DNA from 3 places in the Citrobacter koseri ATCC BAA-895 genome. Region 3 is predicted to be linked to each of the others. Evidence: predicted binding sites of a transcription regulator. Region 3 holds the regulator's gene; each other region holds the start of a gene.
What was found. Region 3 encodes LexA, which represses DNA repair genes until DNA is damaged. Its sites were predicted from a motif close to TNCTGTATGTACATACAGNA; they were not measured.
Positions count from the first base shown of each region.

Region 1 (10,090 bases), 1.3 Mb from region 3:
TTACCACTTTGCAGGCTGGACGCTGCGCGATGTGGAGATGGGGTATAACCATAACTCCAACGGGCGTTCCGATCCGACTTCGCGGAGCTGGAACCGCCTGTATACGCGTCTGATGGCGCAAAACGGTAACTGGCTGATGGAAGTGAAACCGTGGTACGTCGTTGGCGGCACCGGCGATAACCCCGATATCACTAAATATATGGGCTACTATCAGCTTAAAATCGGCTATCACCTGGGAGATGCGGTGCTGAGCGCTAAAGGCCAGTACAACTGGAATACCGGTTACGGCGGGGCGGAAGTGGGGTTAAGTTACCCGATGACGAAACATGTGCGCCTCTATACCCAGGTATACAGTGGCTATGGCGAATCGTTAATCGACTATAACTTTAATCAGACGCGTGTCGGCGTGGGTGTTATGCTGAATGACATATTCTGATCTGCGCAATGATTGTGTTTAAAACATTGCAGTTTCTTTCGCAGGCGCTGAAAATAGCGCCTGTTTTTATTTCAGGCAAACGGGGTTAATGTGGCGCAGGCGGAAGTGTTGAATCTGGAATTGGGGGCTAAACAGGTTTTACAGGAAACCTTTGGCTACCAACAGTTTCGCCCAGGCCAGGAAGAGATCATTGAGACGGTCGTCTCGGGTCGTGATTGCCTGGTTGTCATGCCGACCGGCGGCGGCAAATCCCTGTGTTACCAGATTCCAGCCTTACTGCTTAACGGACTCACCGTTGTCGTTTCGCCGCTTATCTCCCTGATGAAAGATCAGGTCGACCAGTTGCTGGCAAACGGCGTGGCGGCGGCGTGCCTGAACTCGACGCAGAGCCGTGAACAGCAGCATGAGGTGATGGCCGGTTGCCGAACCGGGCAGGTTCGCCTGCTGTATATTGCGCCGGAGCGCCTGATGCTGGATAACTTCCTTGAGCATCTGGCGCACTGGAATCCGGTCTTACTGGCCGTCGATGAAGCGCACTGTATCTCGCAGTGGGGGCATGACTTCCGCCCGGAATACGCCGCGCTCGGTCAGCTCCGCCAGCGTTTTCCTTCCCTGCCGTTTATGGCGTTGACCGCCACCGCAGATGACACCACCCGACTGGATATTGTTCGCCTGCTGGGGCTGAACGATCCGTTAATCCAGATCAGCAGCTTTGACCGTCCGAACATCCGCTACATGCTGATGGAGAAATTTAAGCCGCTCGATCAGCTGATGCGCTATGTGCAGGAACAGCGCGGCAAGTCCGGTATCATCTACTGTAACAGTCGGGCGAAGGTGGAGGACACCGCCGCACGTCTGCAAAGTCGCGGCATCAGCGCGGCGGCGTATCATGCCGGTCTTGAAAATAACGTGCGCGCCGATGTGCAGGAGAAGTTCCAGCGCGACGATCTGCAAATCGTCGTGGCGACCGTCGCATTTGGTATGGGCATTAACAAACCTAACGTGCGTTTTGTGGTGCATTTCGATATTCCCCGTAACATTGAATCCTACTATCAGGAAACCGGCCGCGCCGGGCGTGACGGCCTGCCCGCAGAGGCGATGCTGTTCTACGATCCGGCTGATATGGCGTGGCTGCGCCGCTGTCTGGAGGAGAAACCCGCCGGGCAGCTACAGGATATTGAACGGCATAAACTGAACGCGATGGGGGCGTTTGCCGAAGCGCAGACCTGTCGTCGTCTGGTGCTGCTGAACTACTTTGGCGAAGGGCGGCAGGAACCCTGCGGCAACTGCGATATTTGCCTCGACCCGCCAAAACAGTACGACGGCCTGATGGATGCGCGTAAAGCCCTGTCGACGATTTATCGCGTTAATCAGCGTTTTGGTATGGGCTATGTGGTGGAAGTATTGCGCGGCGCGAACAATCAGCGTATCCGCGATTTAGCTCATGACAAATTGCCGGTGTACGGCATTGGTCGCGATCAGAGCCATGAGCACTGGGTCAGCGTGATTCGTCAGCTTATTCATCTGGGTATGGTTACGCAGAATATTGCCCAACATTCGGCGTTGCAGTTAACCGAAGCGGCGCGTCCGGTGCTGCGTGGCGAAGTGCCGTTGCAGCTTGCCGTGCCGCGTATCGTCGCGTTGAAGCCGCGAGTGATGCAGAAATCTTTCGGCGGCAATTACGATCGCAAACTGTTCGCCAAACTGCGCAAATTGCGTAAGGCCATTGCCGATGAAGAGAATATCCCGCCGTATGTCGTCTTTAACGATGCGACGCTGATTGAAATGGCCGAACAGATGCCGGTTTCGCCGAGTGAAATGCTGAGCGTTAACGGCGTCGGCATGCGCAAGCTGGAGCGTTTCGGTAAAGAGTTTATGGCGCTGATCCGCGCGCATGTCGATGGTGACGACGAAGAGTAGTCAGCCAGGTAAAAAAGTGCCAGGATGGTGACTCGGTAAACTATTCCCCCGCGAGTCATTTTTATGTTGATGCTATTTCTCACCGTAGCGATGGTGCATATCGTTGCGTTAATGAGTCCTGGACCGGACTTTTTCTTTGTCTCTCAAACCGCCGTGAGCCGCTCACGCAAGGAAGCGATGATGGGCGTGCTGGGTATTACCTGCGGCGTCATGGTTTGGGCGGGCGTTGCGTTGCTCGGCCTGCATCTGATTATCGAGAAAATGGCCTGGCTGCATACCATCATTATGGTGGGTGGTGGTTTGTACCTGTGCTGGATGGGCTATCAGATGTTGCGTGGCGCGCTAAAAAAACAGGACGTCGCCGCGCCTGCGCCGCAGATTGAACTGGCGCAAAGCGGTCGTAGCTTTGTGAAAGGTTTGCTGACGAACCTGGCGAACCCGAAAGCGATCATCTATTTCGGATCGGTCTTTTCACTGTTCGTTGGCGATAACGTCGGCGTAGCCGCGCGCTGGGGTATTTTCGCGTTGATTATCGTGGAAACGCTGGCCTGGTTTACCGTGGTCGCCAGCCTGTTCGCGCTACCGAAAATGCGTCGCGGTTATCAGCGTCTGGCGAAGTGGATCGACGGCTTTGCCGGTGCGTTGTTTGCCGGTTTCGGCATTCACCTGATTATTTCGCGTTAATTATCGTAGGCCGGATAAGCGTTAGCGCCATCCGGCAATTTCTCAGGCATGCCTTGCGGACGCCAGCAGCGCACCCACCAGCATAAACAGCGAACCAAATACCTTATTCAACGCCTTCATTTGCTTCGGCCCTTTAATCCAGCCTGCGATACGTGTCGCCAGCGTCGCGTAACCGATCATCACAATGATATCAACGACAATGGTTGTGATGCCGAGCACGACGTACTGCATCAGCTGCGGCTCCTGCGGCTTGATAAACTGCGGAAATAGCGCGGCGAGAAAAACAATGCTCTTTGGGTTGGTCAGGTTTACAAATACCGCGCGCCTGAACAGACGGCTTCGGGACTGCGCGTGCGCCAGCGTGTTGAGATCGATAGCGCCTGCGGCACGCCATTGCTGGATACCCAGCCAGATCAGATAAGCGGCGCCCGCCCATTTCAGGACTTCGAATGCGACGACGGAACGTGAAAACAGCGTCCCCAGGCCCACGCCAACCAGTACGATGTGAATGCCAAGCCCGGTCTGCAAACCCGCAATAGACGCCGTTGCGCCGCGATAGCTGTGGCTGATTGCCGTGGTCATGGTATTGATGGCGCCGGAGCCGGGAGAAAGGCTCAAAATAATGGATGTCAGCAGATAAGCGAACCACCATTCGAAGGTCATGAGGAACTCCCTGATTGTCTGTTTTTATGCCACAATACCCTACTGTCGCTGTATTGTGTCAGGCATCATAAAGAAAACGATTTTTACCTGGTAAACGAGGCTGGATACCCGATGTTTCAGCAGCAAAAGGACTGGGAAACGAGAGAAAACGCGTTCGCTGCTTTTTCTATGGGGCCACTGACAGATTTCTGGCGTCAGCGGGAAGAAGCAGAATTCACGGGCGTGGACGACGTTCCCGTACACTTTGTCCGCTTTCACGCACAGAAAAACGATCGTGTCATCGTCATCTGTCCAGGTCGCATTGAAAGCTACGTAAAGTATGCCGAACTGGCGTATGACCTGTTCCATCTTGGTTTTGATGTCCTCATCATCGACCACCGTGGGCAAGGGCGCTCCGGGCGTTTGCTGTCGGATACGCACCGTGGTCATGTGGTCAATTTTAACGATTATGTCGATGACTTAACCGCATTCTGGCAGCAGGAAGTGCAATCGGGGCCGTGGCGGAAACGCTATATTCTGGCGCACTCTATGGGGGGCGCTATCGCCACGCTGTTCCTGCAACGCAACGCCGTCCAGTGTGATGCCATCGCGCTTTGCGCGCCGATGTTTGGTATCGTGATGCGCTTACCGGAGTGGATGGTGCGCCACATTCTTGACTGGGCCGAGGGGCATCAGCGAATCCGTGAAGGGTATGCCATTGGCACCGGGCGCTGGCGAGCGCTGCCTTTTAGTATGAATGTGCTAACGCACAGTCGGCAGCGCTATCGGCGCAATTTACGTTTCTATGCCGATGAGCCCCGGCTGCGCGTCGGGGGGCCGACTTACCACTGGGTGCGTGAAGGTATTCTGGCCGGTGAGCAGGCTCTGGCGGGGGCGGGTGATGACGCAACCCCTGTGCTACTCGTTCAGGCTGAAGAAGAGCGTGTGGTGGATAACCGCGCGCATGACCGTTTTTGTGAAATCCGCGCCGCAGCGGGCCATCCCGTAGAGGGAGAGCGACCGCTTGTCATAAAAGGCGCGTACCATGAGATCCTTTTTGAAAAGGACGCAATGCGCTCAGTCGCGCTTAACGCCATTGTCGAATTTTTCGACAGGCATAACTAATTCATCCAGCGGAAACCGCTTTGCCTTGAGGTTTAATTTTCTTATGTATCAGGTTGTTGCGTCTGATTTAGATGGTACGCTGCTCTCTCCCGATCACACGTTGTCCCCTTACGCGAAAGAGACGCTGAAATTATTGACCGCCTGTGGCGTGAATTTTGTGTTCGCGACTGGCCGTCACCACGTCGATGTGGGGCAAATCCGCGATAATCTTGAGATTAAGTCTTACATGATTACCTCCAACGGCGCGCGCGTGCATGACACCGACGGGAACCTGGTGTTCACCCACAACCTTGACCGCGACATCGCCAGCGATCTGTTTGGCGTAGTGAATGCAAGCCCGGATATCGTGACTAACGTCTATCGCGATGACGAGTGGTTTATGAACCGCCACCGCCCGGATGAAATGCGTTTCTTCAAAGAAGCGGTATTTCACTATTCGCTGTTCGAACCGGCGATGCTGGAGCCTGAAGGGGTCAGCAAAGTGTTCTTCACCAGCGATGCGCATGAAAAACTACTGCCGCTGGAGCAGGCGATTAACGCACGTTGGGGCGATCGCGTGAACGTCAGTTTCTCTACGCTGACCTGTCTGGAAGTGATGGCGGGAGGCGTGTCGAAAGGGCATGCGCTGGAAGCCGTCTCGAAAGCGATGGGCTACAAATTGCAGGATTGCATTGCGTTTGGCGATGGCATGAACGACGCGGAAATGCTCTCGATGGCGGGGAAAGGCTGCATTATGGGCAATGCCCATCAGCGCCTGAAAGATCTGCATCCGGGTCTGGAAATCATTGGCATCAATGCCGACGATGCCGTACCGCATTATCTGCGTAAGCTCTTTTTGCGGTAATGCGATTGCTCTTTAGTTGACCAGTTGTCAACTAAACTCCCCGCTACAATGGGTGCCCTTTATTCAAAGAGACATCCATTGTGGCGCTACTCATCATTACCACTATCCTGTGGGCCTTCTCCTTTAGCCTGTTCGGCGAGTATCTCGCGGGTCATGTTGATAGCTATTTTGCGGTGCTGGTGCGTGTTGGGCTGGCAGCGCTGGTGTTTCTCCCATTTCTGCGTACCCGTGGGCATAGCGTAAAAACCATTGGCCTGTATATGCTGGTGGGGGCGATGCAGCTTGGCATTATGTATATGCTGAGTTTCCGCGCCTATCTCTATCTGACGGTCTCCGAACTGCTGCTGTTTACCGTCCTCACGCCGCTTTATATCACGCTGATTTATGATTTGATGAGCAAGCGTCGCCTGCGCTGGGGTTATGCCTTCAGCGCGTTGCTGGCGGTCATCGGCGCTGGGATTATTCGTTACGACCAGGTTACCGATCATTTCTGGACGGGGTTACTACTGGTACAGCTTTCCAATATCAGTTTTGCCATCGGGATGGTGGGCTACAAGCGTCTGATGGAAACCCGGCCTATGCCGCAGCATAACGCGTTCGCCTGGTTTTACGTTGGGGCGTTTCTGGTGGCCGTTGTCGCCTGGTCTATGCTGGGGAACGCGCAGAATATGCCGGAAACGACGCTACAGTGGAGCATTCTGATCTTCCTGGGCGTGGCGGCGTCGGGCATCGGCTACTTCATGTGGAACTATGGCGCGACCCAGGTGGATGCCGGTACGTTAGGCATCATGAACAATATGCATGTGCCTGCGGGACTGTTGGTTAATCTGGCGATCTGGCATCAACAGCCCCACTGGCCGAGTTTTATTACAGGCGCGCTTGTGATACTGGCTTCCCTGTGGGTACATCGGAAGTGGGTCGCTCCGCGCTCCGTACAAACGGCAGATGGTCGCATGCGTGGTTCCGCGCCGAGCGAATAAACGCTTCAGTCACCGCCTGACGCTGCTCGCCATCGCGCACCGCAGCGTAGAGGCGGCTCCATAAGCCGTCGCCCAGGGTTTTGGTGACGACCAGCCCCTGGCGTTCGAAACTCTCCACTACCCAGTGTGGCAGGGCGGCAATGCCCATTCTGGCGGCGACCATCTGAATCAGCAGCAGGGTGTTATCCACGTTTTTCAGTGACGGGCTGATGCCGGCGGGTTGCAGGAAATGCCGCCAGACATCCAGTCGGCTGCGCTGTACCGGATAGATCAACAGCGTCTCGCTGGCTAAATCTTCCGGCGTAATCTGCGTCTTACTGGCCAGCGGATGATCGGGCGCCAGCACCAGTCGTACTTCAAAATCGAACATCGGCGAATAGTGCAGCCCGCTGCGCGGCAGGATGTCTGATGTCATCACCAGATCCAGCTCCCCCTGTTGCAGCGCGGGCTGGGGATCAAACGTCACGCCGGATTTGAAATCCATCTCAACCTGCGGCCACCTGGCGTGGAAGTTTTCCAGCGCCGGGGTCAGCCACTGAATACAGCTATGACATTCAATCGCAATGCGTAATCGGGTCTGCTGTGGTTCGTTACAGGCCTGTAGGGCGCGGCTAATCTGCGGCAGTACCTGGTTTGCCAGTTGCAGGAGAATTTCCCCCTGTGGCGTAAAACGCAGCGGCTGACTCTTACGGACAAATAACCGGAAGCCAAGGCGCTGTTCCAGATCGCTGAACTGGTGAGACAAGGCGGATTGGGTCTGGTGCAGCGTAGCCGCCGCAGCCGCCAGCGAACCGCTATTCCGCAACGCCTGGAGCGTTTTCAGGTGTTTAATCTCGATCATGAAAGTCCTTCACTTCGGCATGAGTAAATTGCGCTTGAGGAATATACAGTACCTGCCAATTATAGATGTGTAAACATCTGGACGTCTAAAACTCGTCATATTTCGACTTGCAGATGCGTTGGCTTCCTCGCTTACCCCAGTCACTTACTTCAGTAAGCTTCTGGGGATGCGCATCGTTGCCGCCTTCCTGCAAGCCGAACTATTTAGAGTTTTTTATTCAGATTCAATGAAATAAGAGAGGAATAAACATGACAATCCGCAATCACACCCTCGGTTTTCCTCGCGTTGGCCTGCGTCGTGAGCTAAAAAAAGCGCAAGAGAGCTACTGGGCGGGCAACGCCACCCGTGAAGACCTGCTGGCAACTGGACGTGAACTGCGTGCGCGCCACTGGGATCAACAAAAGCAGGCGGGCATCGACCTGCTGCCGGTGGGCGATTTCGCCTGGTACGACCATGTTCTGACCACCAGCCTGTTGCTGGGCAATGTACCGGCTCGTCATCAGAACAGCGACGGCTCGGTGGATATCGACACTCTGTTCCGCATTGGCCGCGGTCGCGCGCCGACCGGTGAACCGGCTGCGGCGGCGGAAATGACCAAATGGTTTAACACCAACTATCACTACATGGTGCCGGAGTTTGTGAAGGGCCAGCAGTTTAAACTGACCTGGACTCAGCTTCTGGATGAAGTGGACGAAGCGCTGGCGCTGGGTCACAAGGTGAAACCGGTACTGCTGGGGCCGGTAACCTACCTGTGGCTGGGTAAAGTGAAGGGGGAGTCGTTCGACCGTCTGAGCCTGCTGAACGACATTCTGCCGGTCTACAAACAGGTACTGACCGAGCTGGCGAAACGCGGCGTTGAATGGGTACAGATTGATGAACCTGCGCTGGTGCTGGAACTGCCGCAGGAATGGCTGGATGCTTACAAGCCTGCGTATGATGCGCTGCAAGGCCAGGTGAAGCTGCTGCTGACGACCTATTTTGAAGGCGTCACGCCGAATCTGGATACCATCGCCGCGCTGCCGGTACAGGGTCTGCACGTTGATCTGGTACACGGTAAAGATGACGTTGCCGAACTGCACAAGCGTTTGCCGTCTGACTGGCTGCTGTCTGCGGGGCTGGTTAACGGTCGCAACGTCTGGCGCGCCGATCTTACGGAAAAATATGCGCAAATTAAGGACATTGTCGGCAAACGCGACCTGTGGGTGGCCTCGTCCTGCTCTCTGCTGCACAGCCCGATCGACCTGAGCGTCGAAACCCGTCTGGATGCGGAAGTGAAGAGCTGGTTTGCTTTCGCGCTGCAAAAATGCGGTGAGCTGGCGCTGCTGCGCGATGCGCTGAACAGCGGCGACACGGCAAAACTTGAAGCGTGGAGCGCGCCGATTCAGGCTCGTCGCCACTCCACCCGCGTGCACAACGCGGCGGTGGAGAAACGTCTGGCGGCGATTACCGCCCAGGACAGCCAGCGTGCCAGCCCTTATGCCGCACGTGCCCAGGCGCAGCGTAACCGTTTTAACCTGCCGTCATGGCCGACCACCACGATCGGCTCATTCCCGCAGACGACGGAAATCCGCGGCCTGCGTCTGGACTTCAAAAAGGGCAACCTTGATGCGAATCACTACCGTACCGGCATCGCTGAACACATCAAACAGGCGATCGTTGAGCAGGAGCGTTTAGGTTTAGACGTACTGGTACACGGTGAAGCCGAGCGTAACGACATGGTGGAGTACTTCGGTGAGCATCTGGATGGTTTTGTTTTCACCCAGAATGGCTGGGTGCAGAGCTATGGCTCTCGCTGCGTGAAACCGCCGGTCGTCATTGGCGATGTCAGCCGCCCGGAACCGATCACCGTGGAGTGGGCGAAATACGCGCAGTCCCTGACTGATAAACCGGTGAAAGGGATGCTGACCGGCCCGGTGACGATCCTCTGCTGGTCATTCCCGCGTGAAGATGTGAGCCGTGAAACCATCGCTAAACAGATTGCGCTGGCGCTGCGTGATGAGGTTGCCGATCTGGAAGCGGCGGGAATCGGCATCATTCAGATTGATGAACCGGCACTGCGTGAAGGGTTGCCGCTGCGTCGCAGCGACTGGGATGCTTACTTGCAATGGGGTGTGGAAGCCTTCCGTATCAACGCTGCGGTGGCGAAGGATGATACCCAGATCCATACCCACATGTGTTACTGCGAGTTCAATGACATCATGGATTCTATCGCGGCGCTGGATGCGGACGTGATTACCATTGAAACGTCGCGCTCTGATATGGAGCTGCTGGAGTCGTTCGAAGAATTTGAATACCCGAACGAAATCGGGCCGGGCGTCTACGACATTCACTCGCCGAACGTACCGAGCGTCGAGTGGATTGAAGCCCTGCTGAATAAAGCCGCTCAGCGTATTCCGGCGGAACGTCTGTGGGTGAACCCGGACTGCGGCCTGAAAACCCGCGGCTGGCCGGAAACCCGCGCCGCGCTGGCGAACATGGTTAAAGCTGCGCAGAATCTGCGTCAGGCATAATTCGCTGCTCGGGAAGTGCTAGCGCTTACCCGGGTTACAGGAAATCGCAACTGTTGTAGGCCCGGTAAGGCGTAGCCGCCACCGGGCAATTAACGTTTATTTCTTCCC
Region 1 is NC_009792.1:153,628-163,717, forward strand. Features, by position in the region: gene pldA (phospholipase A) at 1-436, shown strand, start outside; gene recQ (ATP-dependent DNA helicase RecQ) at 527-2,356, shown strand; gene rhtC (threonine export protein RhtC) at 2,420-3,040, shown strand; gene rhtB (homoserine/homoserine lactone efflux protein) at 3,083-3,703, opposite strand; gene pldB (lysophospholipase L2) at 3,815-4,807, shown strand; gene yigL (sugar/pyridoxal phosphate phosphatase YigL) at 4,851-5,651, shown strand; gene CKO_RS00765 (carboxylate/amino acid/amine transporter) at 5,732-6,631, shown strand; gene metR (HTH-type transcriptional regulator MetR) at 6,519-7,472, opposite strand; gene metE (5-methyltetrahydropteroyltriglutamate--homocysteine S-methyltransferase) at 7,721-9,982, shown strand; gene CKO_RS00780 (dienelactone hydrolase family protein) at 10,079-10,090, opposite strand, start outside.
Region 1: a site for LexA is predicted at 7,504-7,523, ahead of metR (HTH-type transcriptional regulator MetR). Genes of this name have one in related genera too.

Region 2 (10,090 bases), 1.3 Mb from region 3:
CCCAGATTTTGCCGCTCTTTGTGAGGGCCACGCGTCACGGTCAGCCCCCAGGTAATAAGCGGCGCGGCATCTTCCGGCCAGCAGGTCATGATGGGAATACGCTGTAAATCAACGTCGTCGCCAGAGAACACTTTCTGCTGGCACGGCGCGCCGCGTAGTCGTTTGGTCGGCATGTTCAGCACTTGCTTAAACTGCGGCAGCTTATCAAACAGGTCACGGAACCCTTTCGGCGGCTCCGGCTCTTTCAGAAACGCCAGCAGCTTGCCGACTTCGCGCAACGCGGTGACATCTTCCTGGCCCATACCCATTGCGACGCGTCTGGGCGTGCCAAACAGGTTGCACAACACCGGCATCGCATAGCCTTTGGGATTTTCAAACAACAGAGCTGGCCCGCCCGCACGCAGCGTACGGTCAGCAATTTCAGTCATTTCCAGATGAGGATCTACCGCAAGCGTAATGCGTTTGAGTTCACCCTGCTGTTCCAGCAGCGTCAGGAAGTCGCGTAAGTCGTGATATTTCATGGCGTCAGTTGTGGCCTCTTTGTAAGCGCCTCATTATACGGCGTTCATCATCGTGATGCTGTATTTTTGTTAAATTAGCGTGAACTCTGACGGTACAGGGGAGCCCGGGGGTTATCTACTCAATGAATTTCAGGTTGCGGCGAGGTAGCCAACAAAGAAGCAGCCTGAAATACAACGGGTATAATTAACTTAGCGCATGGCTTTTGTTATGCTTGCGCCCCGGACAAGCGGATAAGAGTTATTATGCAATCCTGGTATTTACTGTACTGCAAGCGCGGGCAACTTCAGCGTGCCCAGGAACACCTCGAAAGACAGGCGGTAAATTGCCTGACGCCGATGATCACGCTGGAAAAAATGGTGCGCGGCAAACGTACCGCCGTTAGCGAACCGCTCTTTCCTAACTATCTGTTTGTTGAATTCGACCCGGAAGTGATTCATACCACCACGATCAACGCCACACGCGGCGTCAGCCACTTCGTGCGGTTTGGCGCACACCCTGCCACCGTTCCGTCCAACGTGATTCATCAGCTTTCTGTCTACAAACCAGAAGGCGTTGTTGATCCCGAAACGCCCTACCCAGGGGACAGCGTGATTATCACTGAAGGCGCATTTGAAGGTCTGAAGGCGATTTTTACCGAACCGGATGGCGAAGCGCGCTCCATGCTGCTGCTTAACCTGCTAAATAAAGAGGTGAAGCAGAGCGTGAAAAACACCGCGTTTCGTAAAGTTTAAGCGCGCTTTAGAAGGCAATCCCAAACAGCGTTTTGACATTGGCATCCGTTGTGGCCGCCAGCCATTGCGGGTCTTCCCCGCGCCAGTGGGCAACGCGCGCAAGAATGTGCGCCAGATGCGCCGGTTCGTTACGCCGCGAAGCCGGTTTAGGCGTGAGATCGCGCGGCAACAGGTAGGGGGCGTCGGTCTCAATCAACAGTTTTTCCGCAGGGATGAAGGGCAGCAACTCACGCAATTCAAGACCGCGACGTTCATCGCAGACCCAACCCGTGATACCGATATAAAGCCCTCTGTCTATGCACTCCTGCATCTCCTCACGCGTACCGGTAAAGCAATGCAACACCGCGCCCGGGAGTTTATCCAGCCACGGCTCAAGCAGCGCCAGAAAACGCGCATGCGCATCCCGACAGTGCATAAAAACGGGCATCTGCAACTCAGCGGCAATGCGCAACTGCGCCTGGAATGCACGTTCCTGTTCTTGCGGCGTGGAAAAATTACGATTGAAGTCCAGACCACATTCGCCAATCGCCACCACATCCGGCTGTCTTGCCAGAGCGACGATCGCGTCTTCAGTTTCTGATTGCCACTGACTGCTGTCATGCGGATGTACGCCAGCCGTCGACCAGCAGCAGGCATAACGCTGCGCCAGTTTTTGCGCCTGCTGGCTTTCGTGCAGATTGGTTCCGGTCAGAAGCATACCCGACACCCCGGCCGCCAGCGCGCGCGTCACCACGTCATCGCGATCTTTCACAAATTGCGAACTGGTTAAATTAACGCCGATATCAAACATGCTTCCTCCCATATAACAACCGCCCTGACGGGCGGTTGCGTTTATTCTTCAGTTTTCCCGGCCTGCTCAGTCTCGGCCTCGTCATCTTCTTCTCGTGGACGTCGTTTACCGACATAGAAGCGAGAGAAGAACACGCCAACCTCAAACAGGCAGTACATCGGTATCGCCAGCAATGTTTGTGAGAAGACATCTGGCGGCGTCAGCAGCATCCCCACGACAAACGCGCCAACCACGACGTAAGGACGCTTCTTACGCAAGTCCTCAGGGGTAGTTACCCCCATCCAGCAGAGCAGGACAATCGCGACGGGCACCTCGAAAGAGACGCCGAATGCCATAAATAACGCCATCACAAAGCTGAGGTAACTGGCGATATCGGTAGAAACCTGTACGCCCTGCGGCGCGGTATTGGCAAGGAAACCAAACGCGAGCGGGAAGACCACAAAGTAGGCGAACGCCATACCGATATAGAACAGCAGCGAGCTGGACACCAGCAGCGGCACGACAAGACGACGTTCATGCTTATACAGCGCAGGGGCAATAAACGCCCATACCTGGTACAAAATCACGGGCGCAGACAGGATCAGCGACACCATGAAAGTCAGTTTGATAGGGGTGAAAAACGGCGAGGCCACGTCGGTGGCGATCATCGTCGCACCCTGCGGCATCTGTTCGATCAGCGGCGCGGCAACCATGTGATAAATGTCATTGGCGAAATAGACCAACGCCAGAAAAATCACAATAACCGCAATAATGCAGTTCAACAGACGCTTACGCAGTTCAATCAGATGCGTAATAAGAGGTTGGGTATCATCTACAGCCATGTTTACGATTTATCACTCGACGAGGGGGAGGATTCGACAACAGTCGCGGCGGATTTCTTTTCTGCGTCCATCTCGTTTACGGAAGCGGCTTCCGTCTGTTCAGGCTGCCCGGCATCAGCCGTTTCCGGTGTTTGCTCAGGAGAATTGGCCTGGGTTTCAGCGGCGGCAGGTGTAACCCCTTCATGCTGCGCTTCGTTATCCTTCACCACCGGATTATGGATGGTATGCGCTTCATCGCTCGCTTTTTCAGGATCGTTGGCGCTGTAGGAACGCTTCATCGACTCCGCGGCCTGACGAAGTTCATCCATCGAGGCTTTCAGTTCTGGAGTCAGGTTCTGGAGGCTCGCTTTTTCGACCTTCTTCAGACTGTCCTGAAACTCCTGGAGCTTCAGCTCCTGGGTCAGTTCATTCTGCACCGTGGTCGCAAGGGATCGCAACGCGCGTACCCAGCCCGCTACCGTTTTTACCGCTACCGGCAATCGTTGAGGCCCCAGAACGATGAGGCCGATCACGAACACCAACAGCAGTTCGCTAAAACCGATGTCAAACACGAATTATACCTGCTCTTTATCGTGACTTTTGGCGTCTTCTTTCTTCGCTTCGCCTTGCGCTTCACCTTGCTTATCAGCGATAGATTTAGCGGTAAAATCAGCGTCCTGACTGGTTTTATCCTGCTTCGCATCATCATCGCTCATCGCTTTTTTGAAGCCTTTAATGGACGCGCCAAGATCGGAACCGATGGAGCCGAGCTTTTTGGTGCCAAATAGCAGTACAACGATGACGGCAATGATCAACAACTGCCAAATACTGATACCACCCATACGAGTTCCTCTGTGATAGATGATGAATTATTAAGGTCGCATTATACACGACTTGCCTTGAGCGATGAAAAAATCAGCGAGTTTTACGCCAGCCAATCAGCCAGGCGACCAGGCCTCCGGCCATTAACCAGCAAGGCATCAGCCCCCATTCCGGGCGGCTGACAAGCAGGAATGTCCCACTTAACAACAACGTCGCGCCAATGCCCAGTAAATAGCGGGATTGTCCCTGACGCACATGATTCTCCTGAAGCTCGCGCGCAATCTTATCAACACTGTGCTGTAAATATTTGCCCTGGCGCAAACTGTCATACACCAGTTCAGGTATTTCTGGCATTTTTTCGACCCAGAACGGCGCTTTTTCCTTAAGTGCTCTGGTGAGCGCAGGAATGCCAACCTGATCTTTAATCCAGGATTCAAGAAACGGCTTCGCCGTTTTCCACAGATCCAACTGTGGATAGAGCTGGCGTCCAACCCCTTCAACATACAGCAATGTCTTTTGTAACAATACCAGCTGTGGCTGGACTTCCATGTTAAATCGACGCGCCGTATTGAAAAGGTTTAATAAAACGTGACCAAACGAGATTTCCGCCAGCGGTTTTTCGAAAATAGGCTCGCACACGGTGCGGATAGCAAACTCAAACTCTTCAACATTGGTATCCGGTGGCACCCACCCTGAATCCACATGCAGTTCCGCTACTTTGCGGTAGTCACGGTTAAAAAACGCGATGAAATTCTCCGCCAGATAGCGTTTATCCTCTTTGTTCAGCGACCCCACAATGCCGCAATCAATCCCAATGTATTTCGGATTTTCAGGATGCTCATAGCTGACGAAGATATTGCCAGGGTGCATATCCGCATGGAAAAAACTGTCGCGGAACACCTGGGTAAAGAAGACCTGTACGCCACGCTCAGCCAGCAGCTTCATGTTGGTGCCGTTCTTTTCCAGCGTCGCCACATCCGAAACGGGAATGCCGTAAATCCGCTCCATGACCATCATGTCCTGACTACAGTAGTCGGAATAGACTTCGGGAACATACAGCATGGGGCTGTTTTCGAAATTACGCCGTAGCTGGATGGCGTTTGCCGATTCACGCAGCAAATTCAGCTCATCGATCAGCGTTTTTTCATACTCGCGAACGACTTCGGTCGGGCGAAGGCGTCGTCCATCCGGCAGCAGGCGCGGCACCCAACGGGCAAGACGGTAGATCAGTTTTAAATCGGCTTTAATAACCGGCAGAATATCCGGGCGGATAACCTTAATCACCACCTCTTTACCGTTCGACTTCAGCCGCGCGGTATGTACCTGGGCAATCGACGCAGAGGCTAATGGCTGGATGTCAAAGTCATCAAACCACTCTTCAACAGGCAGGCCACCCATTGCTTCTTCAATTTGTGCTTTCGCCAGCGCGCCATCAAAAGGGGCGACTTTATCCTGCAATAGCGCAAGCTGATCGGCAATCTGAGGCGGGAAAAGGTCACGACGGGTGGAAAGCATTTGACCAAATTTGATCCACACCGGCCCCAGCTCCTGCAAAGCCAGCCTTAATCGTTCACCCAGCGGTTTGTCTTTATGCCGGTTCGGCATCCAGAATAATGAGTAACGCCATAACCGAAGCGGCAGCGTGATACGCATTTTGGGGATCAGCTCATCAAGGCCGTAACTTAAAAAGGTGCGAATGATGAAATAAAGGCGCCGTACTTCACCTGGCGTCATTTGGCCTCCAGTTTTTCCAGCCGTTTAGTCAGCGCGTCTACTGCACGCTCAACGGCTGCCGTTTCTTCTGCAAACCATGCCACTTCCAGCGGCCCAGGCGCCATACGCCACTCTTCAGTCATCGCCTCAGCGATATAACGCTGCTGACGCTGAATGTTATGACGTAAAAACTTAGCGCCGCCACGCAGGACTTTGCTGATCCCTTCCGCCGCGATATCGCCGGTATAAGGCGCTAAAAGCTCTGCGGGATCGAATTCCGCCAGATCGGCCAGCGCCACAAAATTCTGTACCACCTGAATATCGCCCTGAACCTCCAGCTCGCCGCTGCGAATAAGCGCGGTAAGCCGCTGGCGATCGCGCAATTCAGGCAACACGCTGGCATGTGTGATGACCGTGCAATCAGCCTCGCCTTCCCATGCCCCCAGCACATCGACCTGGCGTTCACTGAACACCAATACGAGCGGCGTCGAAAATCCTTTGAGCTCCACACGCAGCACCTTGTCCTGCAAACGCGCTCTGGCGGATTTCAGCGCCGGTGAACGGTACAGAAAGGTATTGAGCAGATTTTCGATTCCTGCGGTCACGAAGGGTGTAAAAGGCATCCCCGGTCTCCTGTCAGAACTTATAGCCACGATGCAGCGCAACAACGCCCGCCGTCAGGTTGTAGTAATCGACGCTTTCAAACCCGGCGTCCTGCATCATCGCTTTTAAGGTGTCCTGATCCGGATGCATACGGATAGATTCCGCCAGATAGCGGTAACTGTCCGCATCATTCGCCACGACTGAGCCAATACGCGGCAAAATGTGGAATGAATATGCGTCATACGCTTTGCTCAGCGGCTCGATAATTGGTTTAGAAAACTCAAGTACCAGCAAACGCCCGCCCGGTTTCAGTACACGGTACATGGAGCGCAGCGCTTTCTCTTTTTCCGTCACATTACGCAGACCAAACGAAATGGTGATGCAATCGAATGTGTTATCCGGGAAAGGTAGCGCTTCGGCGTTGGCCTGCACGTACTTAACATTGCCAATCACGCCAATGTTACGCAGCTTCTCGCGGCCCATTTTGAGCATCGAGTCATTGATATCCGCCAGGATAACGTTGCCGGTTTCGCCAACCAGACGCGAGAATTTGGCTGTCAGGTCGCCTGTACCGCCCGCCAGGTCAAGAACGGTCTGACCACGACGTACGCCGCTACAGTCGATGGTGAAGCGCTTCCACAAGCGGTGAATGCCAAATGACATCAAGTCATTCATGACATCGTACTTTGACGCCACAGAATGAAAAACGTGGGCCACCATGTCAGCTTTCTGCTCTTTAGCGACGGTCTGAAAGCCAAAGTGCGTCGTTTCTTGTGAATCTTCCACCATCTCAGTGCCTGCTCATCAATAAAATGTTCGAGAAGTGTAACAGATTGGGCCAATTTGCCCTACCCTTCAACCGGGCTCCGCTACCCCGAAGGAACTAGTGCGATTGCTGATTTACCCGCTCATCATCAGCACAAGGCGTATCCTGTTGATCTTCAGGAACCGCGCGTAAACGATACTCTTCATCCTGCGAGGTCGCACGTTCAACCAGATCTGGATTTATCTCGCGTTTGATTTCTACCCCCAGTTCACGAAAAGCCTCCGCCTGCGCCAGCACATTTCCACGCCCTGAGGAGAGTTTTTTCATGGCTTGCCGGTAGTTGTCCTGCGCTTTGTCCAGACTCTGGCCGATGGACGACATGTCATCGATAAATAAGCGCATCTTGTCGTAGAGTTTGCTGGCTCTGTCTGCGATGTGCTGCGCGTTACGGCTTTGATGCTCATAGCGCCATAAGTTGGCAATCGTACGCAACGCCACCAGCAACGTCGTCGGGCTGACCAGCATAATATTATTTTTAAGCGCTTCGGTAATCAGTTCGGGCTGTCTGTCCAGCGCCAGTAAAAACGCAGGCTCGACAGGAATGAACATCAGCACATAGTCGAGCGTGCGTAACCCCGGCAACTGCTGGTAATCCTTGCGCCCCAGCAAGCGAATATGGTTACGTACTGACGCGATGTGCTCCTGCAACGCGCTTTCGCGCGTGTACTCATCTTCAGCGTTAAAATAGCGCTCATAGGCAACCAGCGTCATTTTGGCGTCGATGACGACATCCTTCCCTTGCGGCAGACGCACAATGACATCCGGCTGCATACGCGAGCGGGCGTCATTTTCAATACTCACCTGGGTTTCATACTCATAACCTTCACGCAGACCCGAGGCTTCAAGTACGCGCGTCAGCACTACTTCTCCCCAGTTACCCTGGGTTTTATTATCGCCTTTCAACGCGCGCGTCAGGTTCACCGCTTCCTGCGTCATTTGCGCATTCAGCTGTTGTAGATTGCGGATCTCATGCGCCAGGGTGTGGCGTTCACGCGCCTCCTGACCAAAGCTGTCCTGCACCTGGCGACGGAAGCCATCCAGCTGTTCGCGAAGCGGCGTTAACAGGCTATTCAGACTCTGGCGGTTTTGCTCATCAACCCGGCGGTTGCTCTGCTCGAAGATGCGGTTGGCAAGGTTCTCAAACTGCTCGCTTAAGCGCTGTTCGCTGTTGATCATCTGGCGGATTTTATCTTCCGCATGCAGCTGAGTGGCCTCCAGCCGCGTGGTGACTTCACGCAGATCCGCTTCCAGCGAGGTGTTGATGTCCCGCAGATTGCGCAGTTCGTTATTGAGCAGTTCACACTCCTCGCGCCAGTGTTCGCTTAGCGCAACCTGCTGTCTTGCAGCGCTGAGCGACGCCACAATCTCTTCACGTTCCGCCAGCTGTTCGGCCTTATGCTGCGCCTGTTGATAACTGGCGATCAGCCAGCCTACCCCCACACCCGCCAGCGCCAACACGGCATACAAAATGATTGTGATATCCACCACGCCCCCTGCATCAAGGAATTACCCGCACAAAATAGAATTGTGCTGTATAAACGTCCAGTTTGAAAGGGTTTTCCTGCGAGGCGCTACGCAAAAAGAAAAGGCCGAACGCGTCGGCCTTTCGTGGGGAAGGGAAGAATTACAGCAGACGACGCGCTGCTTCCACGACAATTTTCACCGCATGGCTTTCGGTCTGTTTCATCGTTTCCGCATTCGGGATCTCTTGCTGAGTGCGGTTAACGATAACGCCCGCCACCATACCGGCACGCAGACCCTGGCTTGCGCACATGGTCAGCAGCGTGGCGGATTCCATTTCGTAGTTCATGACGCCCATCGATTGCCACTCTTCCATAGAACCTTTGAAACGACGAACGACGCGGCCAGAGAAGGTGTCGTAACGTTCCTGACCCGGATAGAAGGTGTCAGAAGAGGCGGTAACGCCAACGTGAGTGGTCGCGCCCACGGATTTCGCCGCTTCAACCAGCGCAGTCGTACATTCAAAATCGGCGACGGCCGGGAACTCCATCGGCGCAAAGTGCAGGCTCGCTCCGTCCAGACGTACAGACGCGGTTGTGACCAGCACATCGCCCACGTTGATATGCGGCTGAATAGCGCCAGTGGTGCCGATACGCAGGAAAGTACGAATACCCAGTTGCGCCAGTTCCTCTACCGCAATAGAGGTGGACGGGCCGCCAATACCGGTAGAGCAGACGATGATAGCTTTACCATCCAGCTCAGCACGCCAGGTGGTGAATTCGCGATGAGATGCCAGCTTAACCGGCTTTTCCATCAGCGCGGCGATCTTTTCCACACGCTCCGGGTCGCCAGGGACGATAGCCAGCGTAGCCCCTTGTAAATCATTTTTGGTGAGGCCGAGATGAAAAACATCAGACTTGGACATAAAAACTCCTCTGTGAATCGGGTTTGTCAGAAGAAGCAAAAAGACACTTTACCGAAGAGCTAAAAATAGTTTCGTGACGCTCATCACCATGAAGTAAATAAATTGCATTGAATTACCATAAAATAGTGATTTACATCACATAAACATATCAATACCGCGCACCATTGCACAAAAGATAGCCTGTTTCAGGCAATGTGATTTGTTGCATGCTGTCTATATTTAACATTGCGCTATTTCCTTAAGGGTACGGAGAATACCATGACAACGATACAACAATCTGGCTTTGCACCTGCTGCTTCCCCCCTTGCTACCACAACGGTTCACACCCCTGATGACGCCATTATCGCAGGCGTAACATCTATTCCTACTCAGGGTGATGAGATGCCCGCCTGGCACGCGCGGCCAAAAGTGAACGATGGCGCGTTACCCGTTGTCATTGTGGTGCAGGAGATCTTTGGCGTTCATGAACATATTCGCGACGTTTGCCGCCGCCTGGCGCTGGAAGGGTATCTGGCTATCGCACCAGAACTCTATTTCCGCGAAGGCGATCCGAATGATTTTGCCGATATCCCAACGCTGTTAAGCGGTCTGGTGGCCAAAGTACCGGACTCTCAGGTACTGGCGGATCTGGACCACGTCGCCAGTTGGGCCTCCCGCAACGGCGGCGATGTACATCGTCTGATGATAACCGGCTTTTGCTGGGGCGGGCGCATTACCTGGCTGTATGCAGCACACAATCCACAGTTAAAAGCCGCGGTAGCATGGTATGGAAAGCTGGTCGGGGACAAAACCCTGAACTCGCCCAGACACCCGGTGGATATCGCGACCGATCTGAACGCGCCGGTTCTGGGGCTGTATGGCGGGCAGGACACTGGCATTCCCGTGGATACCGTCGAA
Region 2 is NC_009792.1:163,877-173,966, reverse strand. Features, by position in the region: gene ubiD (4-hydroxy-3-polyprenylbenzoate decarboxylase) at 1-521, opposite strand, end outside; gene rfaH (transcription/translation regulatory transformer protein RfaH) at 765-1,253, shown strand; gene tatD (3'-5' ssDNA/RNA exonuclease TatD) at 1,261-2,043, opposite strand; gene tatC (Sec-independent protein translocase subunit TatC) at 2,085-2,864, opposite strand; gene tatB (Sec-independent protein translocase protein TatB) at 2,867-3,415, opposite strand; gene tatA (Sec-independent protein translocase subunit TatA) at 3,419-3,685, opposite strand; gene ubiB (ubiquinone biosynthesis regulatory protein kinase UbiB) at 3,759-5,399, opposite strand; gene ubiJ (ubiquinone biosynthesis protein UbiJ) at 5,396-6,001, opposite strand; gene ubiE (bifunctional demethylmenaquinone methyltransferase/2-methoxy-6-polyprenyl-1,4-benzoquinol methylase UbiE) at 6,015-6,770, opposite strand; gene rmuC (DNA recombination protein RmuC) at 6,865-8,292, opposite strand; gene udp (uridine phosphorylase) at 8,432-9,193, opposite strand; gene CKO_RS00780 (dienelactone hydrolase family protein) at 9,452-10,090, shown strand, end outside.
Region 2: a site for LexA is predicted at 8,336-8,355, ahead of rmuC (DNA recombination protein RmuC). Genes of this name have one in related genera too.

Region 3 (10,090 bases):
GAAACCTATGCGGAATTGAAACTGGGTCAGGAAGTGTGGAAAGAAGGCGACAAGAGCTTCTATTTCGACACTAACGTGGCCTACTCCGTAGCGCAACAGAATGACTGGGAAGCAACCGATCCGGCGTTCCGTGAAGCCAACGTGCAGGGTAAAAACCTGATTGACTGGCTGCCAGGCTCCACCATCTGGGCGGGTAAGCGCTTCTATCAGCGTCATGACGTTCACATGATCGACTTCTACTACTGGGATATTTCTGGTCCTGGTGCGGGTATCGAAAACATCGACCTGGGCTTCGGTAAACTGTCTCTGGCAGCGACCCGCTCTCAGGAAGCCGGTGGTTCCTACACCTTCAGCAGCCAGGATATTTACAACTCTTCTAAAGACACCGCCAACGACGTCTTCGACGTGCGTTTAGCCGGTCTGGAAACGAACCCGGACGGCGTGCTGGAACTGGGTGTCGACTATGGTCGTGCAAACACCACTGACGATTATCGTCTGGCTGACGGCGCATCTAAAGACGGCTGGATGTTCACTGCTGAACATACCCAGAGCATGCTGAAGGGCTACAACAAGTTTGTGGTTCAGTACGCCACTGACGCGATGACCACGCAGGGTAAAGGTATTCCTCAGGGTTCTTACGGCTCGACTTTTGATATCGGCGAAGGCGACGATCAGCTCCATTATGTCGATCGTTACGTCAATAACAACGGTAAGCTGTGGCGTATTCTGGACCACGGGGCGATCTCTCTGGGCGACCGTTGGGACCTGATGTACGTCGGTATGTTCCAGAAACAGGACCTGGATAACGATCTGGGTACTGACTGGTGGACCGTAGGCGTTCGTCCGATGTTCAAATGGACGCCGATCATGAGCACCCTGCTGGAAGTCGGTTACGACAACGTCAAATCTCAGCAGACTGGCGATCGCAACAACCAGTACAAAATCACCCTGGCGCAACAATGGCAGGCTGGCGACAGCATCTGGTCCCGCCCGGCCATCCGTCTCTTCGCAACCTACGCGAAGTGGGATGAGAAATGGGGCTATATCAAAGATGGCGATAACACATTGCGTTATGCCGCATCGAATAACTCCGGCTTCAACACAACCAGCCGTGGCGACAACGATGAGTGGTCCTTCGGCGCCCAGATGGAAATCTGGTGGTAATACGTGACATAACGAGGGGGGCGCAAGTCCCCCGGTAACGAGATGCAGGCCGGATAAGGCGTAGCCGCTATCCGGCATTATCTGCACCGTTTCTCGCGGTTTAGCGCGCTATTGCCTGGCCACCGCTGAACCCGTGCTATCTGAGGTGATAACAATGAAAATGAAGAAAAGTCTCGTCGCCCTTTGTTTATCGGCGGGGTTGCTGGCAAGCGCACCAGGCATCAGCCTGGCGGATGTAAACTATGTTCCGCAAAACACCAGCGCAGCGCCTGCGATTCCGACCGCCGCACTACAACAACTCACCTGGACGCCTGTCGACCAGTCCAGTACGCAGTCCACACAGCTTTCTACCGGTGGTCAGCGGCTTGACGTCGCCGGTATTACAGGCCCGGTTGCCGCGTATAGCGTACCGGCGAACATCGGTGAGCTCACGCTGACATTGAGCAGCGAAGTTAACAAACAAACCAGCGTATTTGCACCGAACGTGCTGATTCTCGACCAGAACCTGACGCCTTCAGCGTTTTTCCCCAGCAGCTACTTTACCTACCAGGCCCCCGGCGTGATGAGCGCGGATCGTCTGGAAGGGGTGATGCGTCTGACGCCTGCGCTGGGCCAGCAGAAGCTGTACGTTCTGGTGTTTACCACCAATAACGATCTCCAGCAGACCACCACGCTGCTTGACCCGGCAAAAGCGTATGCGAAAGGCGTGGGTAATGCCGTCCCGGATATTCCCGATCCGATCGCGCGCCACACGACTGATGGCCTGCTGAAACTGAAAGTGAAAACCAACAGCAGCTCCAGCGTACTGGTTGGCCCGCTGTTTGGTTCTTCCGGTCCGGGACCGGTCACCGTCGGCAATACTGCGGCACCGGCGACCGCCTATACCGCACCAGCCGTTGCCGCGCCAGCGCCTGCCCCGGCGAAGAAAAGCGAGCCAATGCTGAACGACACGGAAAGCTACTTCAACAATGCGATTAAGGACGCGGTAGCGAAAGGTGACGTTGATAAAGCTCTGAAACTGCTTGATGAAGCCGAACGCCTGGGATCGACATCTGCCCGTTCCACGTTTATCAGCAGTGTAAAAGGCAAGGGGTAAGCGTCTCCCCACATTGCTGATTTTGCAACAACTGGTGCGTCTCCTGGCGCACCTTTTTTTTAGCATTCCATGCGAGTTGTTACACTTCTGTTGCGCAACCGATCACTTAATTATGTTTACGCCTCCCGTAATCTCTTTTCTGCGATACAATGCCTTTACGTTATGAAACGGAGAGTACGGCATGTCACACCCTGCGTTAACGCAACTGCGTGCGCTGCGCTATTTTAAAGAGATTCCTGCGCTGGATTCCCGGTTGCTCGACTGGTTACTTCTGGAAGATTCCATGACCAAACGTTTTGAGCAAGAAGGGAAACGGGTAAGCGTGACATTGCTTCGGGAAGCGTTTGTTGGTCCACATGAAGTGGCTGAAGAGGTGGCGCTGCTACCGGTCGAATCCCGCTACTGGTTACGTGAAATTTTGTTATGTGCAGACGGCGAACCCTGGCTTGCCGGGCGTACCGTCGTGCCTGAATCAACGTTGTGCGGCCCTGAGCTGGCCTTACAAAATCTGGGAAAAACGCCGTTAGGGCGCTACCTGTTTACATCATCAACGTTGACCCGAGATTTTATTGAGATTGGTCGTGATGCCGCACTGTGGGGGCGTCGTTCCCGCCTGCGTCTGAGCGGTAAGCCGCTGATGCTTACCGAGCTGTTTTTGCCCGCATCACCGTTGTATTAAGAGGAAAACAAAATGGAGTGGAGTCTGACGCAGAATAAGCTGTTGGCGTTTCACCGCCTGATGCGTACGGATAAGCCAATCGGCGCCTTACTGCTGCTCTGGCCGACATTATGGGCGCTGTGGGTAGCGACGCCGGGAGTACCGCAACTGTGGATTCTGGCGGTGTTTGTCGCCGGGGTCTGGTTAATGCGCGCCGCCGGTTGCGTGGTCAACGATTATGCCGATCGTAAGTTTGATGGACATGTGAAACGCACGGCCAACCGACCGTTGCCCAGCGGGGCGGTCACGGAGAAAGAGGCGCGCACGCTGTTTGTCGTACTGGTAGCGCTCTCCTTCCTGCTGGTGTTAACGCTGAATACGATGACCATTCTGCTGTCGATTGCGGCGCTGGCGCTGGCGTGGGTCTATCCCTTCATGAAGCGTTACACCCATTTGCCGCAGGTTGTGCTGGGCGCGGCGTTTGGCTGGTCTATTCCTATGGCGTTTGCGGCGGTGAGTGAGTCCGTGCCGCTGAGCTGCTGGCTGATGTTCCTGGCCAATATCCTCTGGGCGGTAGCCTACGACACGCAGTACGCGATGGTTGACCGGGACGACGATCTGAAAATCGGCATTAAATCGACGGCCATTCTGTTCGGGCGACATGACAAACTTATTATCGGGATTTTGCAGATTGCGGTGCTGGCGCTAATGGCGCTGATTGGCTGGCTGAACGGGCTGGGCTGGGGGTATTACTGGTCGGTGCTGGTGGCTGGCGCGCTGTTTGTGTATCAGCAGAAACTGATTGTCGGGCGCGAACGTGAAGCCTGTTTTAAAGCGTTTATGAACAATAACTACGTCGGCCTGGTGCTGTTTTTAGGGCTGGCGATGAGTTACGTTGGTTGAAAAAAAGCCCGGTAGCGCTTACCGGGCCTACATAACATATTGCGCAGAATGTAGGCCGGGTAGGGCGAAGCCGCCACCCGGCTTTTTATTGTCACTCGCCCTGCGTTGCGCTCTCAATGGTCAGACGCACATCCGACGTGATCAAATCGGCCAACATCTGATACACCTTCATCGTCTGCTCAGGCTCGGCGTCTCCGGTATCGCTGATGTATTTCTCATCACGCAGAGTCAGCACCAGAGAACTGAACACCGCTTTATCGAAGAACTCCGGCGCGTTAATGCCGTGCAGAACGGAAAGACGTTGCGCGACCGTGCGGCTCTCTTTTTCCAGCGTACCACGGTTGATCGACGGATTCGCGCTCAACAGCCAGAAGGTGATGGCATAGCGTTGCAGCGTTTCGCGCGCGCCAGCCGCCAGCAGTTGCAGCGTGCGAGAATGTGCCGGATTGATATGCAGCTCATCGTTCTGTACGGCGATCAGCCCCTGACGTTGCATCTCACTGCTCAGCGCGTCAATCACGCTGGCAAGCTCATCGTGTTCCCAACGCAGGAACAGTTCCGCTTTCAGCATCGGATAGAGCACGTCAACATGCTGCATCAGCGCGTCACGCGAGATGTGGCGGTGCTGGGTAATGATGGCCGCCATCAGGGAAGGCAGAACCAGCATATGCGCGATGTTGTTGCGATAGTAGGTCATCAACACGGCCTGCTCGCGCGGCAGAATGATGATATCGCCGATGGTGTCTTTCTCGACCTCAAACTTGTTCATCTGCAAGGCGTGGTCGATCAGTTCACTGGCGCTCTGCGCAGGAACCGTAGAATCCGCCGCGTACGGCACGTTGCGCAGCAGACTCAGATAGCAGTCGAGCTGTTCAGTCAGCTGCTCACGGGTCAGAGAGCGCTGGCGGGAAGCCAGTAGCGCGGTGCAGCACAGGTTCATGGCGTTGGCTGCACCGGCGTTGTTAATGCGCACCATCAGATCGGCGGCAATGTTATTCACCGTCGGTGTCAGCCAGGCCGGGCGGATAGACTCGATAGGATCGATGGATTCACGCCACTCCGGCACATGCTGGTTGAGGTAAGTCATCAATGGCATCGGTTCGCCAAAGTTGACGTAGCCCTGGCCCAGATTACGCAGTTTGCTTAAACCGCGCAGCATCTGCGGCAGGCTCTCTTTCTCTTTCGTCGCGCCACGCAACTCTTTGGCGTAAGTGCCCACTTCCATCACATGCTCATAGCCGATGTAGATCGGCACCAGCGTGATAGGACGCGTGCCGCCGCGCAACATCGCCTGAATGGTCATCGACAGCGTGCCGGTTTTCGGGTCGAGCAGACGACCGGTACGCGATCGACCGCCTTCGACGAAATATTCGACTGAGTAACCACGGCTGAACAGCTCGCCCAGGTATTCACGGAAAACGGTGGAGTAGAGCTTGTTGCCCTTGAAGGTACGACGAATAAAGAACGCGCCCAGACGGCGGAAAATCGGACCCGCCGGCCAGAAGTTCAGGTTGATGCCCGCAGCGATATGCGGCGGCACCAGCCCCTGGTGATACAGCACGTAGGAAAGCAGCATATAGTCCATATGGCTGCGGTGGCAGGGCACATAGACAATTTCATGCCCGTCGTGCGCCAACTGACGAACGCGCTCGGCGTTATGGACGTTAATCCCCTGATAAAGACGGTTCCAGGTAAAGCCCAGAATACGGTCGGTCAGACGGATCATCTCGTAGGAGAAGTTGGCGGCAATCTCTTCCATCAGCGCAATGGCGTTTTGCTGCGCCTTTTCATGGGAGATTTTTTTGCTGCGCGCTTCATCTTCCACGGCGCGAGCGATGGCTTTTGAAGCCAGCAGCTTGTTAAACAGATCCTGACGGGCTGGCAGACGCGGCCCGACCGCCGCCAGACGTTGACGGGCGAAGTGCATACGCGCCACGCGCGCCAGTTTCTGCGCGATTGTCTTGTCAGTGCCGTGTTCGTCAGCCATCCGGCGCAAAGACACGGACGGCGAGAAACGAACAAAGCTGTCGCGTCCCAGCCAGGAGACGGCAAAGAATTTCTGCACGCCGTTCAGCATACGTAAAGGCGGGTTATCTTCTCCTTTTTCGCGCCCCGGAGAGCGGCCAAACATCACCGATACCGGCACCATTTGCACATCCAGATCGGGATTGCTGCGGTGGAGATCGAGATAGTTGTGGAAAAGCTTAATGGACTCTTCTTTTGGCGTGTAATAGGTGAAGACACGCGGCCCGCCGTGAATAAAGACATAACGCGGCAGCAGCGTTCCGTCGATCTCCAGCGGCTCCAGCGGGTCGGGAAGATCGTGCGCCAGACACTGGGCGCGCAGCGTCAGCAGGTCTGCTTTGGAGTTGTACGGCAATACGTACATAATAGGGCGCGATGTATCAAGCCCCAACTCCGGGGCAGGATCTGCCGGAATAGACTTGCTTTTTACCAGCACGCTTAATGGTAAATTCAGTAATTTGTAGTAAATTCGTGGCCAGCCGGACATAAACGATGTAAAGCCTCTGGTTAATAATGCAAATGCGCTGCAAGGATATCAGAAAGTCTGGTGAATTTCTGGTGTATCCCGTCATACTTCGCGCTGCGTTGCCGTCGCCCGAATCATACGGGCCAACGATATAATTTCATTGACGCTAATAATGCAAAAAGGTTCTTTTAATGGCCAATAATACCACTGGATTCACCCGAATCATTAAAGCCGCAGGCTATTCCTGGAAAGGTTTTCGCGCCGCATGGGTCAACGAAGCGGCGTTTCGCCAGGAAAGCATCGCCGTGCTGGCAGGTGTGCTGATTGCCTGCTGGCTGGATGTGGATGCCATTACTCGCGTACTGCTGATTGGTTCTGTGATGCTGGTGATGATTGTTGAAATCCTTAACAGCGCCATTGAAGCTGTTGTTGACCGTATTGGCTCTGAATACCATGAACTCTCCGGTCGCGCGAAGGACATGGGGTCTGCGGCGGTGCTGCTGTCTATTTTCGTCGCGCTGATGACCTGGGGTCTCCTGCTATGGTCACATTTCCGCTAAGGTTTTTTCGATAAAGATTCCATAACGGTATAAAACTCCTGTTTTCTGCGCAGTTTATGGTTCCAAAATCACCTTTAGCTGTATATACTCACAGCATAACTGTATATACACCCAGGGGGCGGAATGAAAGCGTTAACGGCCAGGCAGCAAGAGGTGTTTGATCTCATTCGGGATCACATCAGCCAGACAGGTATGCCACCAACGCGTGCGGAGATCGCGCAGCGTTTGGGGTTCCGTTCCCCAAACGCCGCTGAAGAACACCTGAAAGCGCTGGCGCGTAAAGGGGTGATTGAAATTGTTTCCGGCGCATCGCGCGGTATTCGCCTGCTTCTGGACGAAGAAGAAGGGTTGCCGCTGGTCGGTCGCGTCGCCGCCGGTGAACCGCTGCTGGCGCAGCAGCATATCGAAGGCCATTATCAGGTCGATCCTTCGCTGTTTAAACCCAATGCTGATTTTCTGCTGCGTGTTAGCGGCATGTCGATGAAAGATATCGGAATTATGGACGGCGATCTGCTGGCAGTGCATAAAACCCAGGATGTCCGTAACGGCCAGGTGGTTGTGGCGCGTATTGACGATGAAGTCACGGTAAAACGCCTGAAAAAACAGGGCAATAAAGTTGAACTTTTGCCAGAAAATAGCGAATTTAAACCGATTGTGGTTGACCTGCGTGAGCAGAGCTTCACCATCGAAGGACTGGCGGTAGGCGTTATCCGTAACGGTGAATGGCTGTAATCAGGCGCTGGCACAACGCCTGATGGCGCTGCGCTTATCAGGCCTACAAATATCCCCGTAGGCCGGATAAGGCGTTTATGCCGCCATCTGGCAAATGTGCCCATAGTACCGTAGGCCGGATACGGCGTTTATGCCGCCATCCGGCAAATGTACCCGTAGTACCGTAGGCCGGATAAGGCGTTTACGCCGCCATCCAGCAAATGTACCCATAGTACCGTAGGCCGGATAAGGCATTTATGCCGCCATCCGGCGATTAATCGATTGGTTTATTTGACTTTTTCTCAGGCTCATCTGCATGCCTTTCTTCACATCCTCTGACAAAGCACTCTGGCACCTCGCCTTACCCATGATTTTTTCCAACATCACCGTTCCCTTACTGGGTCTGGTGGATACGGCTGTTATTGGTCATCTCGATAGCCCCGTCTATCTGGGTGGTGTTGCCATTGGCGCAACCGCAACCAGCTTCCTTTTCATGCTGTTGCTCTTCTTACGCATGAGCACTACCGGGTTAACGGCGCAGGCCTTTGGCGCGAAAAATCCGCAAGCGCTGGCGAGAGCGTTGGTGCAACCACTCATCCTGGCGCTGAGCGCGGGGGCGCTGATTGCGCTGCTGCGCACGCCGATTATCGATCTGGCATTGCATATCGTTGGCGGTAGCGAAGCGGTGCTGGAGCAGGCAAGACGCTTTCTGGCGATCCGCTGGCTGAGTGCCCCGGCATCTCTGGCGAATCTGGTTTTGCTTGGTTGGCTGCTTGGCGTTCAGTACGCCCGTGCGCCGGTTATCCTGCTGATTGTCGGGAATATCCTGAACATCGTTCTCGACCTGTGGCTGGTTATGGGGCTGCACATGAACGTGCAGGGGGCTGCGCTGGCGACGGTCATCGCTGAATATGCCACGCTGTTAATTGGTCTGCTGATGGTACGCAAAGTCCTTCGTTTGCGCGGTGTCTCTCCCGGTATGTTGAAACAGGCCTGGCGCGGGAACTTCCGTCGTTTGCTGGCGCTTAATCGCGACATCATGCTGCGTTCGCTGCTGCTGCAACTCTGTTTTGGCGCAATCACGGTACTGGGCGCCCGTATGGGAAGCGATATCATTGCGGTGAATGCCGTTCTTATGACGTTGCTGACCTTTACTGCCTATGCGCTGGACGGCTTTGCCTATGCGGTAGAAGCCCATTCGGGTCAGGCTTATGGCGCGCGGGACGGCAGCCAGCTACTGGACGTATGGCGGGCGGCGTGTCGCCAGTCGGGAATTGTGGCGCTGCTGTTTGCGCTGGTTTATGTGCTGGCGGGTGAGTACATCATCGCACTGCTGACTTCGCTGCCGCAGATTCAGCTTCTGGCCGATCGCTATCTTATCTGGCAGGTGATTCTGCCGTTGGTGGGCGTCTGGTGCTATTTGCTGGACGGTATGTTTATCGGGGCGACGCGGGCGGCTGAAATGCGTAACAGCATGGCTGTCGCCGCAGCCGGGTTTGCGCTCACCCTACTGACGATACCGCTGCTGGGGAACCACGGACTGTGGCTTGCGCTAACCGTTTTTCTGGCGCTTCGTGGGCTTTCTCTGGCATTTATCTGGCGGCGACACTGGCGAAAAGGGACCTGGTTTGCCTGAGTCCGGTGGTTAAAAACTCTGAATTAAAAAACGAAGGCCGAATCACTGACTACAATTAATCTCACGTTCAGCAGAAAACGTAATGCGTTTGAGCGACGTTCTCCCGCTATTCACAACCGAACGATGAGGACTTGATGATGAATAAAGACGAAATCGGCGGCAACTGGAAACAGTTTAAAGGTAAAGTGAAAGAGCAATGGGGCAAACTGACCGATGACGATATGACAGTCATCGAAGGTAAGCGTGATCAACTGGTGGGTAAAGTCCAGGAACGCTATGGTTACGCAAAAGATGAGGCGGAAAAAGAAGTGAAAGAATGGGAAAACCGTAACGACTACCGCTGGTAATCAACTTCTCCTGCCCGTGAGTACAAGGACGTACTCCCCTCTGTTCAACGTACTTGCTTTGGGCGGCGTCTGCGGATTAGCCGCCCGATTTATTTAACGTGGTTTCTTCTTCACCAAAATAGAATGGTCGTGCTGGCACTCGCCGGGGTGGCGACATGCTTCGACTTCCACACACGCCGGGCATAACCCGTGTGCTTCAATCACGTTATGGCGCAGAGCGAACCCCATTTTTGCCGCCAGCGTATGCATAATGTCTTCCACGCCTTCAGCACACTCCTCTTTTACCACACCACAACGGTCGCAGATAAACATGGCCGAGCTATGGGTCGGCTGATCGAACAGGTGACAGAGCACGTAGCTGTTGGTGGATTCGACCTTGTGAACAAAACCCTGCTCAAGCAGAAAATCGAGCGCACGATACACCGTCGGCGGTTTGGCCTGCGGCTCCGTTTCACGCAGCAGATCCAGCAGGTCATAGGCGCTGATCGCGCCTTCCTGCAGACTCATCAGACGCAACACTTCGA
Region 3 is NC_009792.1:3,600,141-3,610,230, reverse strand. Features, by position in the region: gene CKO_RS16580 (maltoporin) at 1-1,164, shown strand, start outside; gene malM (maltose operon protein MalM) at 1,319-2,260, shown strand; gene ubiC (chorismate lyase) at 2,442-2,939, shown strand; gene ubiA (4-hydroxybenzoate octaprenyltransferase) at 2,952-3,821, shown strand; gene plsB (glycerol-3-phosphate 1-O-acyltransferase PlsB) at 3,913-6,333, opposite strand; gene CKO_RS16555 (diacylglycerol kinase) at 6,504-6,872, shown strand; gene lexA (transcriptional repressor LexA) at 6,996-7,604, shown strand; gene dinF (MATE family efflux transporter DinF) at 7,900-9,219, shown strand; gene CKO_RS16540 (CsbD family protein) at 9,357-9,566, shown strand; gene zur (zinc uptake transcriptional repressor Zur) at 9,660-10,090, opposite strand, start outside.